DNA from 3 places in the Novosphingobium sp. G106 genome. Region 2 is predicted to be linked to each of the others. Evidence: riboswitches for the same ligand, from Rfam matches in the RefSeq annotation. Region 2 holds a riboswitch; each other region holds the start of a gene.
The links. A riboswitch is a leader RNA that binds a small molecule or an ion and turns the genes downstream of it on or off. The one in region 2 is predicted to bind cobalamin.
Positions count from the first base shown of each region.

Region 1: it holds a riboswitch for cobalamin, as region 2 does, so the genes downstream of both, KRR38_RS23445 (TonB-dependent receptor) here and KRR38_RS07190 (CbtB-domain containing protein) in region 2, are expected to answer to the same signal.
Region 3: it holds a riboswitch for cobalamin, as region 2 does, so the genes downstream of both, KRR38_RS32640 (cobalamin biosynthesis protein CobG) here and KRR38_RS07190 (CbtB-domain containing protein) in region 2, are expected to answer to the same signal.

Region 1 covers NZ_JAHOOZ010000001.1:4,857,604-4,861,472, reverse strand. The annotation lists gene KRR38_RS23455 (phytanoyl-CoA dioxygenase family protein) at 1-358, opposite strand, end outside; gene KRR38_RS23450 (cytochrome P450) at 410-1,627, opposite strand; cobalamin riboswitch at 1,808-2,043, shown strand; gene KRR38_RS23445 (TonB-dependent receptor) at 2,229-3,869, shown strand, end outside.
Region 2 covers NZ_JAHOOZ010000001.1:1,511,637-1,515,505, forward strand. The annotation lists cobalamin riboswitch at 172-430, opposite strand; gene KRR38_RS07185 (histidine phosphatase family protein) at 498-1,061, opposite strand; cobalamin riboswitch at 1,097-1,225, shown strand; gene KRR38_RS07190 (CbtB-domain containing protein) at 1,259-1,483, shown strand; gene KRR38_RS07195 (CbtA family protein) at 1,500-2,243, shown strand; gene KRR38_RS07200 (hypothetical protein) at 2,361-2,558, shown strand; gene KRR38_RS07205 (hypothetical protein) at 2,617-3,006, opposite strand; gene KRR38_RS07210 (alpha/beta hydrolase) at 3,101-3,769, shown strand; gene KRR38_RS07215 (lipoyl domain-containing protein) at 3,866-3,869, opposite strand, start outside.
Region 3 covers NZ_JAHOOZ010000003.1:116,661-120,529, forward strand. The annotation lists one part of gene KRR38_RS32620 (IS3 family transposase) at 1-5, shown strand, start outside; gene KRR38_RS32625 (hypothetical protein) at 562-831, shown strand; gene KRR38_RS32630 (hypothetical protein) at 957-1,169, shown strand; gene KRR38_RS32635 (DUF3606 domain-containing protein) at 1,277-1,459, shown strand; cobalamin riboswitch at 1,823-2,060, shown strand; gene KRR38_RS32640 (cobalamin biosynthesis protein CobG) at 2,305-3,432, shown strand; gene KRR38_RS32645 (precorrin-8X methylmutase) at 3,432-3,869, shown strand, end outside.

The DNA of each region.
Region 1 (3,869 bases), 3.3 Mb from region 2:
GCAGGCCCGAACGGTGCGCGGCGATGGGTATCCACACGGGATCGTCGGCAAAGATGTCGCGCATGACCTCGTTGAGCAGCGGCTGCTTGACTACCTCGTGCCAGACAGTCGTACCGATCGCGTCGCAAGGGCGCCAGGTATCGGTCTTCTTGCCGGTCCAGACCGGCGCCTCGATCGCGGGATCGATCAGCCCCTCGGCGGTCAGCGCCTCGCGGTACTTTTCGCGGCCCCAGGCCATCAGTTCGGGATCGATCACCCCGCGCAGGAAGACCACGCCGTCATCGAGATAGCGCTGGCGCAGCGCTTGCGGATTCCCGATCAGATTGGTGCTGTCGGTGAGCTCGGCGACGTCGATCATGTCCTCTCCACGATGCTTTCGACAGACATGTAGCAAACGCTTGGTTTATATTCAATCGGGCAGATCGAATGCGATCGGCAGGCCGCGCAGCCCCCAGGTGCCGGGGAACGGCCGGTAGCCCTCAGGCCCGGGCGAGCGCGGATTGACCAAGCGCTGCGCGATCAGGTGCAGACCTTCGTGGATCTGCGCGCGGGCGATGTACTGGCCAAGGCAGATATGCGCGCCGAGGCCGAAACCGATATGCGGGCTCTTCTGCTCGCGCTCCGGATCGAAGCTGTCGGCACGGTCGGCATAGCGCTGATCGTGCGTCGCGATGCTCAGCGGGAACCAGACGATCGCGTCCTTCTCCAGCACTATGTCGCGGTATGCGATGTCCTCGTTGAGCACGCGCTGGTTCGAAGTGGTGGAACCGTAGCGAAAGCTCTCCTCGACGACGCTGCGCGCAAAGGCATGATCTTCGGCGCAGCGGCGATAGACTTCGGGCCGGTCGATCAGCAGCCGCATCGTCAAGGTCAGCATGTTCTTCGAGGTGTCGTAGCCCGCGACGAAGAGGAAGATCAGGATATCGCCGAGCTCGCGGTCGGTTAGGCCACCGTCAGCCGTGGTGCGGAGCAGCAGGTCGAGCAGGTCCGGCTCCTCGCCGTCACGCGGATTGGCCCGGCGCTGGGCGATAAGGTCGTCGGTGAAGCGCTCCATCGTGACGACGCCTTCCTGCATCGCCGGCAGCCAGCGCTTGTCCATCGACGTGGAAAGCCCGATGGCCTCCATCGCCGAACGCAGCCCCGGGATCACCGAAGGCGAGGCGCCGATCAGCCGGCACATCACGGTAATCGGGAAATAGGAAGCGAACTCCTCGAAATCGAAGGCGCGCCGGGGTGCCCATTCATCGAGCAGTTCGTTGATCGTCTGCTGCATCAGCGGACGATGCTGGTTCGCCTGGCGCGGGGTGAACGACGGCGCCAGCACGTCGCGCACGCGCTTGTGCGTCGCCCCTTCCATCGAGAGCATGTGCCGCTGCCGGAAATCACCCCAGGGCGTGCCCTTGGCGTCCATGATCGCGACGATATCGTCATACATCATCCGCATCCGCCCTTCCTGGGCGAACAGGTCGCGCATCGCCTTGTAGTCGGTGACGACATAGCCCAGCGTCCAACGTGCCAGCCAGGGATGCTGCGCCCGTGCGCGATCGAAATGCGGGAAGGGATCGACGGCGAAGGCGTCCTCCTCCATCGTCAGATAGGGCAGATCGAGCTCGGCGCCCTTCAGCATCACAGTCCCTCTCTCTGTTTTGCCCAGAAGGATGCGGCAGGCATGTCGGGAGGTAAAGCGCCCGGACATTGCCACGGCGGCAGTGGCTCTGCTCTCCCGGAGAGCAACGCCGAAGCTGCCGGGGATTGGCATAGGCGCCCATTGCGCCTAAGCCGCGCCCCGGCCAGCCGGTTTTCCCAAGGCCGAAAAGATCGCGCCGGTGCCCCGCAAGGGGCTTAATCCGGGAACACGGTAGGCGGGATTTACCCGCCAAAGCCGAGGCTGTCCCTGCAACTGTAAGCGGATAGCGCGATGCACAGGGCTCCTTGGAGGAAGGAGCCGCCACTGGGCCGAGCCGAAACGGCAGCGCCTGGGAAGGTCGTGCATCGTGCCGTAACCCGCAAGCCAGGAGACCGGCCGGCGCACTGGTCGCTCTTGCCTTGGCCCAGGGATTGGCCACGGCACGGTATCTCCGTCTGAGCGACGAACCAAGCGGCGGGGTCCGCTTCGGTGCGTTGGTCGCGGGCATGAAAGCGCCAGTCCGCAGCCGACACGTCGGCCGATGGCGATTGCGCCCCGGCAGTCCCCCGCCACGCTCGCGCATACAGGGGGGCCAAAGCCCATGATGAAGACCAAGTATCTCTCGCTGCTCGCACTGAGCGCGGCCACGCCCGCATTCGCGGCGACCAATCCCGACCAGTCGGCCACCAACGAAGCCGGCGAGACCATCGTCGTCACTGCCTCGCGCTCGGGCGAAGGCATCCCGATCGACAAGCTCGGCGCCTCGGTCACGGTGCTCGACGACGCCGCGATCGACGCCCGCCAGACGCGCGTCGTTTCCGACGTGCTGCGCGACGTACCCGGCGTCGCGGTCAGCCGTGCAATCGGCGGTCTCACCCAGGTCCGCCTGCGCGGCAGTGAGGCCAACCACACGCTGATGCTGATCGACGGGATCGAGGCATCCGATCCGTTCAACGGCGAATTCGACCTCAACGGCATGATCGCCGATCCCGCCGTGCGCATCGAAGTGCTGCGCGGCCAGCAAAGCTCGCTCTACGGCTCGGACGCGATCGGCGGCGTGATCCATTACATCACGCTGACCGGCAGGGAAGCGCCCGGTTTCACCGCCCGCGCAGAGGGCGGCACCTTCGGCACCTTCGACGGCGCGGCGCGCTACGCCGGCGCGAACGACACGCTCGATTACGTCGTCTCGGGCGGCTATTACCGCACCGATGGCACGCCCGTCGCGCGGAACGGCAAGCGGGACGTCGGTTCGGAAACGGCCGGCATCAACACCAAGCTGACCTGGTCGCCGGCGCCGAACTTCAAGCTGACCGGCGTCGCCCGCTACAGCTGGACCGACTACGACATCGACCTGCCCGACGATAATCCGGCCAGCCCGCTGTTCGGCTTCATCATCGACAGCCCGGGCGTGCGTGCGACCAAGTCGAGCATCTACGCGCTGCTCCGCGCCGAACTCACCGCGCTCGACGGGCGCTGGACCAATGCGTTGTCGGGCCAGTACGTCGACGTCACGCGCAAGGGCTATACCGGCCCGGTGCGCGACACCGGCAGCAACGGCCGGCGCTACAAGGGATCCTATGAATCGAGCCTGCGCTTCGGCGATGAAGGCGTCGTCCACAAGCTGACCGCCGCGCTCGATGCAGAGCGCGAGGAATTCCAGAACAACACGCCGTCGACAGGCTCGCCTTTCGACCCGTTCACGGGCCGGCGCAGCACCACCAACATCGGCCTCGTCGGCCAGTACGAGCTGACCGTCAACGACACGGCCTCGCTCGGCGCCTCGATCCGCCAGGACTGGAACAACCGCTTCGCCGACACGACGACCTGGCGCGTGCAAGGAAGCTATGCCTTCCCCACCGGCACGCGGGTCCACGCGGCCTATGGCACCGGGATCAAGAACCCCGGCTATTTCGAGCTCTTCGGTTTCGTCAATGGCCAATATATTGGCAACCCCAACCTCAAGCCCGAGAAGTCGGAGGGCTGGGAAGCCGGGATCGAGCAGAAGCTGGGCGACGTGGCGACGCTCGGCGCGACCTATTTCAACGACCGGCTGACGGACGAGATCTTCACCACCTTCCCGCCGCCGAACTTCACCGCCACGCCGAGCAACCGCACGACCAAGTCGAAGCAGCAAGGCGTCGAAGTGACCTTCGCCGCCCGGCCATTCCCTCAGCTGCGGATCGACGCCGCCTATACCTATCTCGACGCCAAGGAGAACGGCGCGGTCGAAGTGCGCCGG
Region 2 (3,869 bases):
TTACCCCATCGGCGTCAGTCGACGTCGGGCGGGGGCGTGCCGTTCGCGAACGGTCGGCACGCGCAGCGGCCGGACGCCTGGGCGACCGTCGCACGTCTCCGATGCGGCCCCTGCCGCTCGTTCGTCGCTCAGACGGAGTACACCGTGCCGCGGCCATCCCCTGGACCAAGGCAAGAGCGACCAGACGCCGGCAGGTCTCCTGGCTCGCGGGTCATAGCTTGATGCACGGCCTTCCCAGGCCTCGCAGGAGTTAGCGTCCGGCCCAGTGGCTGGCGGCTCGGGGCTGTCTGCCCGGCCGCACATGTACATCGCGCTCGCCGCTTACAGTTGCAGGGACAGCCTCGGATTCGGAGGACAGGATTGCGCCTGCCGCCCTCACCGCGTTCCCATTTTAAGCCTCTTGCGAGGCACCGGCGCGATCATTGCCCACCGCGGTCGAACCGCTGCATGGACGGCGGCTGGTTAGACAGGTGCGGCGATCTGCGCAAGCCGTTTGGCTATCCGGCGGTCAGGCCCTGCAACCGCCAGCGGCGATTGAACGAGAGCGAAGTCTCGGAAAGCGGCGCGATATCGATGTTGAGCGTGGTCTCGAGCGGGCATCCCAGCGCATGGGCGATTGCCGCGCGGATCACCGCGGGATGGGTGATTGCCAGCACCGTGGCCTCGGTTTCGGCGATCCGGTCGAGCCACGGCCCGACCCGCGCTGCGACTGCCACAAGTGTTTCGCCGCGAGGAGCGCCAGATGCAGGCTCGGCCAGCCAGAGCGCTAGTCCGGTCGGATCGGAGCCTTGCAGTTCGATGAGGCTGTGGCCCGTCCAGTCGCCGTGGTCGCTATCGGCGAGAATCGTTTCGACCTCAGCCGCGACGCCCATCAACGAGGCCGTTTCGCGCGCTGCAGGGTCGGGCGCGACGAAGGCGATTGCCGGCACAGGACCGCCCAGAACCCGCGCAGCGGCCAAGCGTCGCCCTCCCTCGTCGAGCGGCTCGTCACGGCGCGGAAATGCCGCCGTCCGGCTCGCGGCGGTCGCGCCGCAGCATAGCAGTCTGAGGCGCGTGGCCAGGAAACACCTCCGCGGGAGATTGACGCCGCGGCTCGTTCGCTCCTATTCGGGAGGAAGCGAACCGGGGCAAAGAAGCCGGTGCAATTCCGGCACGGTCGCGCCACTGTTATCGACGATGCCTCCGGCAGTCGAGAGTCAGACCTTTCCCCGGATCATGTTCAACGACGGGCCGCGCTAGCCCGAGCGGAGTGATACCGATGGCGACTGCCGCCTATTTCGACGACACTTTCGTGCCCGTGGCCGGCACGACGACGATTCCGGTCGAGGAAATCCTGCCCTGGGCGGTGTTCGGCCTGCTGATCGCGACGATCTTCCTCTATTTCGTCAGCACCGAGCAAGGCGCCTTCTCCCTATTCGACGGCATGTACGTCCACGAATTCGTGCACGACGGCCGCCACCTGCTGGGCTTCCCCTGCCACTAACGGCGGAAGGCCTGACATGACCAAGGACCTGCTGTGGCGGGGCATGCTCGTTGGCGTGCTCGCGGCGTTGCTCTCCACCCTGTTCGCACGGACTTTCGCCGAGCCGCATGTGGACCGAGCCATCGCCTTCGAAGCGATGCACGCGGCCCATGATCCCGGGCATCATGCCGACGAAGGTCCTGAACTGGTCAGCCGCGATACCCAGAAGGGGGCCGGATTGCTGACGGCGATGGCACTTTATGGCGCTGCGGTCGGCGGCATCTTCGCGCTGGTCTTCGCCTACGGCTATGGCCGCTGGGCGCTGATCGGACCGCGCAGCTTCGCGCTACTGCTGGCGGCCGGAGCATTCCTGCTCATCGTCATCGTGCCCGCGCTCAAGTATCCGCCGACACCGCCCGCGGTCGGACAGCATGAAACGGTAGGCCTGCGCACTGCCGCCTATTTCGGCCTGATCGCACTTTCGATTGCCATGGCCGTGCTGGCGATGAAGATCAGACGCGTTGCCTGGGAGTACATGGATCCTTTCAACGCATCGCTGTGCGGAGCAGCGGCCTTCATCGTCGGCATTGCCTTGAGCCAACTGGCACTCCCCGTGATCGACGAGGTTCCCGCCGATTTCCCGGCCTCGCTCCTTTGGGCGTTTCGGATCGCATCGCTGGGCACTCAAGCCGTGCTTTGGGCCGCGATCGGCCTAGGCTTCGGAGCCCTGGCCGATCGGATCATTCGCGCGCAGTCGCACGGATCCCCGACAAAATCATAGCATTTAGTCCCCGTTACCTTTTTCGGATGGGGCTTTCACAGGCTAAGATCGCCGGTTAATCTTCTGGATCGAAAAAGCCTGTAAAAGCACCAGTTACATTCTGACGGGGGAATGGTCATGTCACTGCTCAAGGCGATCCTGCTGGGGGCCATCCTGACATTTGTCGTGTCCGGCACGATTTGGGCCGGCCAGTCGACTGGGGGCTTCCTCAACATTCACGAGTTCGCGGTTCAGGGCCACTACGTGGCCTGGTCCTGGCCGCTGTTCATCGCCGGAACGGGGCTGAGCTGGGGCATCATGCTGATGATGAAATAGCGCCGCCTGCGCCCGGAAGGCGCTGTTAGGGCGCGGATGACATCGAATCGCTGGCTCGTTAGACAGTCGCGGGCACCGGCTCCGGCAAAAGCTCGGGTTCAGTGCCAACGGCAACCGGTTCCTCGAGCCCTTCGGCTTCGGCGCGAAGCAGCTGCCAGTACCCGAGGATCGCCGCCGCCGAAAAGGTCACTACGCTCGCGAAGAACAGAATATCGTTCAGCACGGCAATCTCCTTGTCGGCCAGGCATGCACTTCGGAAAGAAGCTGCTTGGTTAAGACCCCGCCATGCCATGGAATCCGGAGCTCCATTTTTTGCTGCCCCGCGAAAATTTTCCTTGGTTAAGCGCCTGCTGCCGCCACGTTCCGATTTCACCGCCGATCCCGACGGCAGACACTCTCTATCGCAACCAAATTCATTCCGGCGCAGCAGGCCGTCCTTGCGACGCAATTCTATTGTCTATTAAAATGGTTGAATTATGTAGAGACCTGTCGGGACGTATTCCGAGTCGACCGGCCAGCCTGTCCTCTCAGGAGTTACGACCATGGCCTACCATGTTGAAAACACGCGAAAGCATGACGATCAGGAGCCCCTGATCCTGCTCATTCCCGGACTCAACGATAGCGGTCCGGACCATTGGCAGACCCACTGGGAACGCAAACGCGCCAATGTTCACCGCGTCGAGCTGGGCATGTGGGACGACCCGCACCGCAATACCTGGGTCAACAAGCTCAACCTCGCGATCCATCGTGCCGACCGGCCGGTCGTGCTCGTCGCGCATAGCCTGGGCTGCATGACCGTAGCCTGGTGGGCCGAATACGAACGGCCCGGTCCCGACACCAACGTCATCGGCGCCCTGCTTGTCGCCCCGCCCGACGTCGACCGTCCTGGCCTAGATCCGAGGCTTTCGCGCTTCTCCGCCTGCCCGCGCTCCGAGTTGCCCTTCCCCAGCGTCGTCGTGGCGAGCCAGGACGATTCCTATTGCAGCCAGCGCAGCGCGATCTCGCTGGCGCGCGACTGGGGCAGCCGTTTCGCCGATGCCGGCGCAGTCGGCCATATCAACGCCGACAGCGCTCTTGGCGACTGGCCGCTGGGCGAGCGACTGCTCGAGCAACTGATGCGCGGTCACGGCCCGCTGCCCCGGGAAATTCCGGTGGGCAATTTCGTTCCGGCGCGAGCGGAGTTCCCCATGGCGACTGCGCGGCGCCACTGACCTGAAGGCATCTGGAGAAACACTGAAGGCCGGGCCAGCATTCGCTGACCCGGCCTCAGTCATTTTTACAGCCGCCTTCGGCAGCCGCTTTTCGGATCAG
Region 3 (3,869 bases), on a different contig from region 2:
TGTAGCACCGCAAGCTCGCCGCCTAACATCAATCCCCAGACGAGGCCCGCACTCCGCTAATCTACGCCGCGATCTGCGCCAAATGTTCTGACGACGGACAGCCGGCTCTGCGTAGGTCGCTCAACGATCTACAAAAAGCTGGAGAGGAGCGAGGATCTGCACCAACGTGCCATCGCCCCAGCGCAAGGAGACTCTCTCCACTCAAAACTCGCTGAGGTCTAAAGCTCAGCGCTGGCGCCGGCAATCGAGTTTTCCTCAATCAGACATCAGTTATTCGCACTTGCAGCATATTTCGCTGAAGCTCACAACCGAGACGCCTTACAGGCATCCTCTCCCAAAACTGTCAGGGCCTGATCGGCAACGATCGGGCCCCTTTTTCCAGCCCCTCCAAAGTTATAGGGCTCTCATCCGTGGGTGTAGTACCTTGGCAACAGTCGGGTTCAGCCTTTGTGCGAGGAGTCCGTCTAGGGCCGGGTGAGCGAGGAGAGGATGCCAGAGCATGCCCGGCCCGCTAGTAGATAAAAGTACCCATTCCATCGCTTCTAGCGAAAGGAGGGACACATGGGAGAGCGCTTTATGCGCGAACGCGAAGCGCCGGCCTCGTTTGTCCAGATCACAGAATCGGTAGCCGACATCGACGAACTGCCCGAGCATTGGTTTATGGCAGGGGCCCGACGCTGCGATCTACATGGACACAGTTGGATCAAACTGACGACCATCACCGACGAGCGGGTGGCGATGGCAGGGGTAAAGCATCGTCGTATCCACCACGTCCAAGCCAGCCCCTACTCGCAGTCGGGATGTCACGATCGTCGGCACGGCCGCCAGTAGCCGCACCAGAAAGACTTTTTGGCGATCGAAAATTAATGCGATGCTTGCAGGCTTCGGGCTTGGCACGCCGCTTATCCCCTGCAGAGTTGATTGAATATGCGCGCTAATCAAAACCTGTCCGTGCGATGATCGACGCAACCCTTCTGACCAATGAGCAGCTCCTAGCTTTTGACCAGGACATGTTAGGACTCGCCAAGGAAGGCGTGGAGAACATGACGCAGCTTTCGATCGAAACCTGGGCTGAGGTTTTGCGTGAACTCGTCATCCGCGGCCTCGTCGAACTTCGAAGCGGGTCCTATGATGACCTGGGAAGCGCCGATATCAGACGGCTAAAATGAATCCCCTCTGACAGAAAAACCTTTGCCGACGCGCGGGCATCTCGACGCACCCTCAGTCCCGGGGAACCGCGCGACTGGGCGGGTGTTGAGGTCGTAAGGAGATGACCATGGTCAGCGACACAACCAAACCGGGACGCGATCGTCAGTTCGTGGCGGGAGGAGAGGGGCACGAGCTTCGTCATTTCACCGAGAAGCTCGGGCTCTTGGTCACGCAGGCCCAAGAGCTTATCGACCGCGTTGGCAACAGCCGCGAGGCGCGCAACGCCGCCGCGCAGCTTCTGAAAGGGTGATTCATGCCGGTGTCCCAACTCAGCGCCATCGAGCGGATTTCGCGAGTAATCGCGGCCCAACGTCTCAGCATAAACGCCGACGGATATAATCCCTCGGTTTCCCTCGAAGTCGATGACGAATGGCGCAACTATCGTGATGATGCGGTTGCCGTGCTCAAGCACCCAATTGCTAGCGGAGCACCGTGCTCCCGCGGAGATCCTCGGCGTCGATCCGTCTGAAGGACAGCTCAGCTTTGCCCGCTCTTCCTTTGTCGCAAATGCGCACTGCCCTCCCTCGCAAACGCCCGCTGAAGAGAATTCAGCGATGAGTTGCGAAGGTCGGCGTAAGCCTATAGGGGATATCCAGTCGGTTCGCATAAGCGAGCCGAACTAGATCGCGCCGGTGTCCCGTAAGGGACTTAATAGGGAACGCGGTGCGGGTGGTCTTGCCACCTCAATCCGAGGCTGTCCCTGCAACTGTAAGCGGCGAGCGTGAGGCATATCGCTTCCTCTGAGACGGGGAGGCAGCCACTGGGCCGGACCATCGTCCGTTGCCTGGGAAGGCCATGCAGCACGCTTTGACCCGCGAGCCAGGAGACCTGCCAGCGTCTGGTCGCTCTTGCCCTGGCCCAGGGGATGGCCGAGGCACGGTGTACTCCGTCCGGGCGACGAACCTTTGCGGCTGGGCTGCATCGGTGCGTGACGAGCGGCGCTTCTTGCACCCCCGCCGTTGCGCATCGGCCGACTGGACATCGGCAAGCCCATCCATCGTTGCTCGGTGTGAACGGAGTGGGCTTGAATTTGATATCGCAATGTTTGCCACCCGGCGCACGGAATCCGGCCGACCGCCTGCTGGAGGGACGTGCGTGAACCATCGCATCCGCGGCTGGTGCCCGGACGCCTGGCGTCCGATGGCAGCGGGCGACGGCCTGCTCGTTCGCATAAAGCCGCGCCTCGGCCGCATGGGCCCAGATCAGGTCCGGGGCCTGTGCGATGCCTCCGCGCGTTTCGGCAACGGCCTGATCGACCTGACCAATCGCGCCAATCTGCAAATTCGGGGGGTGATCGACGACAAATGGCATGTCGTGGTCGACGCGCTGATCGCACTCGACCTGGTCGATCCGGCCGCCGATCTCGAGACGCGGCGCAACATTCTCGTCGCGCCCGATTGGCAGGCTGCCGACCATAACGCGCGGTTGGCAGAGGCCTTGGCCTCACGCCTTTCCGCCCTGCCGACGCTGCCCTCGAAGGTCGGCTTCGCGATCGATGCCGGAAACGCCCCGATGCTGACAGACGCGCCGGCGGACTTCAGGATCGAGCGGAGCGGAGACGGCACCCTGCTGCTGCGCGCGGACGGGCGAGCGGGCGGCACACCGGTGGCGCCCGACACGGCCGTGGACGCACTCATCGCGCTGGCGCACTGGTTCGTCGAGACCGGCGGATCCGAGACCGGACGGGTCGCGCGTCACGCCGCGCCGCTGCCGGCCTGGGCGCGGGCTGATCTGCGTCCGGCCACTCCCCGCGCGCCGCCCCTTCCCGGCCCTCATCCGCTCGGTCACGTCTGGGGAGTGCCGTTCGGCAGTATGGAGGCGTCGGCGCTGCGCGACTTGGCCGAGCGGAGCGGTGCCTCTGCGCTGCGCCTCACGCCCTGGCGCAGGCTGCTGCTCGAAGAGGCTCGGCCGGTTCGTGTCGAGGGCTTCGTCGACGCGCCCGGCCATCCGGCGATGCGCGCCGCGGCCTGTCCCGGTGCGCCCGCATGTCCCCAGGCGACGGTGGAAACCCGCGCTCTTTCGCTGCGACTTGCTTCCCTGGTCACGGGCCGGCTGCATCTGTCGGGCTGCGCCAAGGGATGCGCGCATCCCGGCATGGCCGACGTCACCGTGACCGGACGCGGCGGCCGGTTCGACCTGGCCTTCGCCGCCCGCCCCGCAGATCCACCGACGCGCTCCGGGCTTACCGCCACCGAACTGCTCGCCGCTTTCGGAGCCGCTTGATGCCCCACGTCTATGAAACCGATGGCCAGGCCATCTACCGCCAGTCCTTTGCCACGATCCGTGCCGAAGCCGAACTCTCCCGCTTCACGTCCGACGAGGAACGCGTGGCGGTCCGCATGATCCACGCCGCGGGCATGGTCGAGCTCGCCGCGCATATCCGCTTCTCGCCGACTTTCGCGACAGTCGCCGCAAAGGCTCTGGCCGCAGGTGCGCCAATCCTGTGCGACGCGCGCATGGTCGCCGAGGGGATCACACGATCGCGACTGCCCGCGGACAATGCGATCGTCTGCACGCTGCACGATCCGACCGTTCCAGACCGAGCGAAGGCCATGACCAACACACGCTCGGCCGCAGCCCTCGAACTCTGGCGCCCGTACCTTGGCGGCGCGGTCGTAGCGATCGGCAATGCCCCCACCGCGCTGTTCCACCTGCTCAAC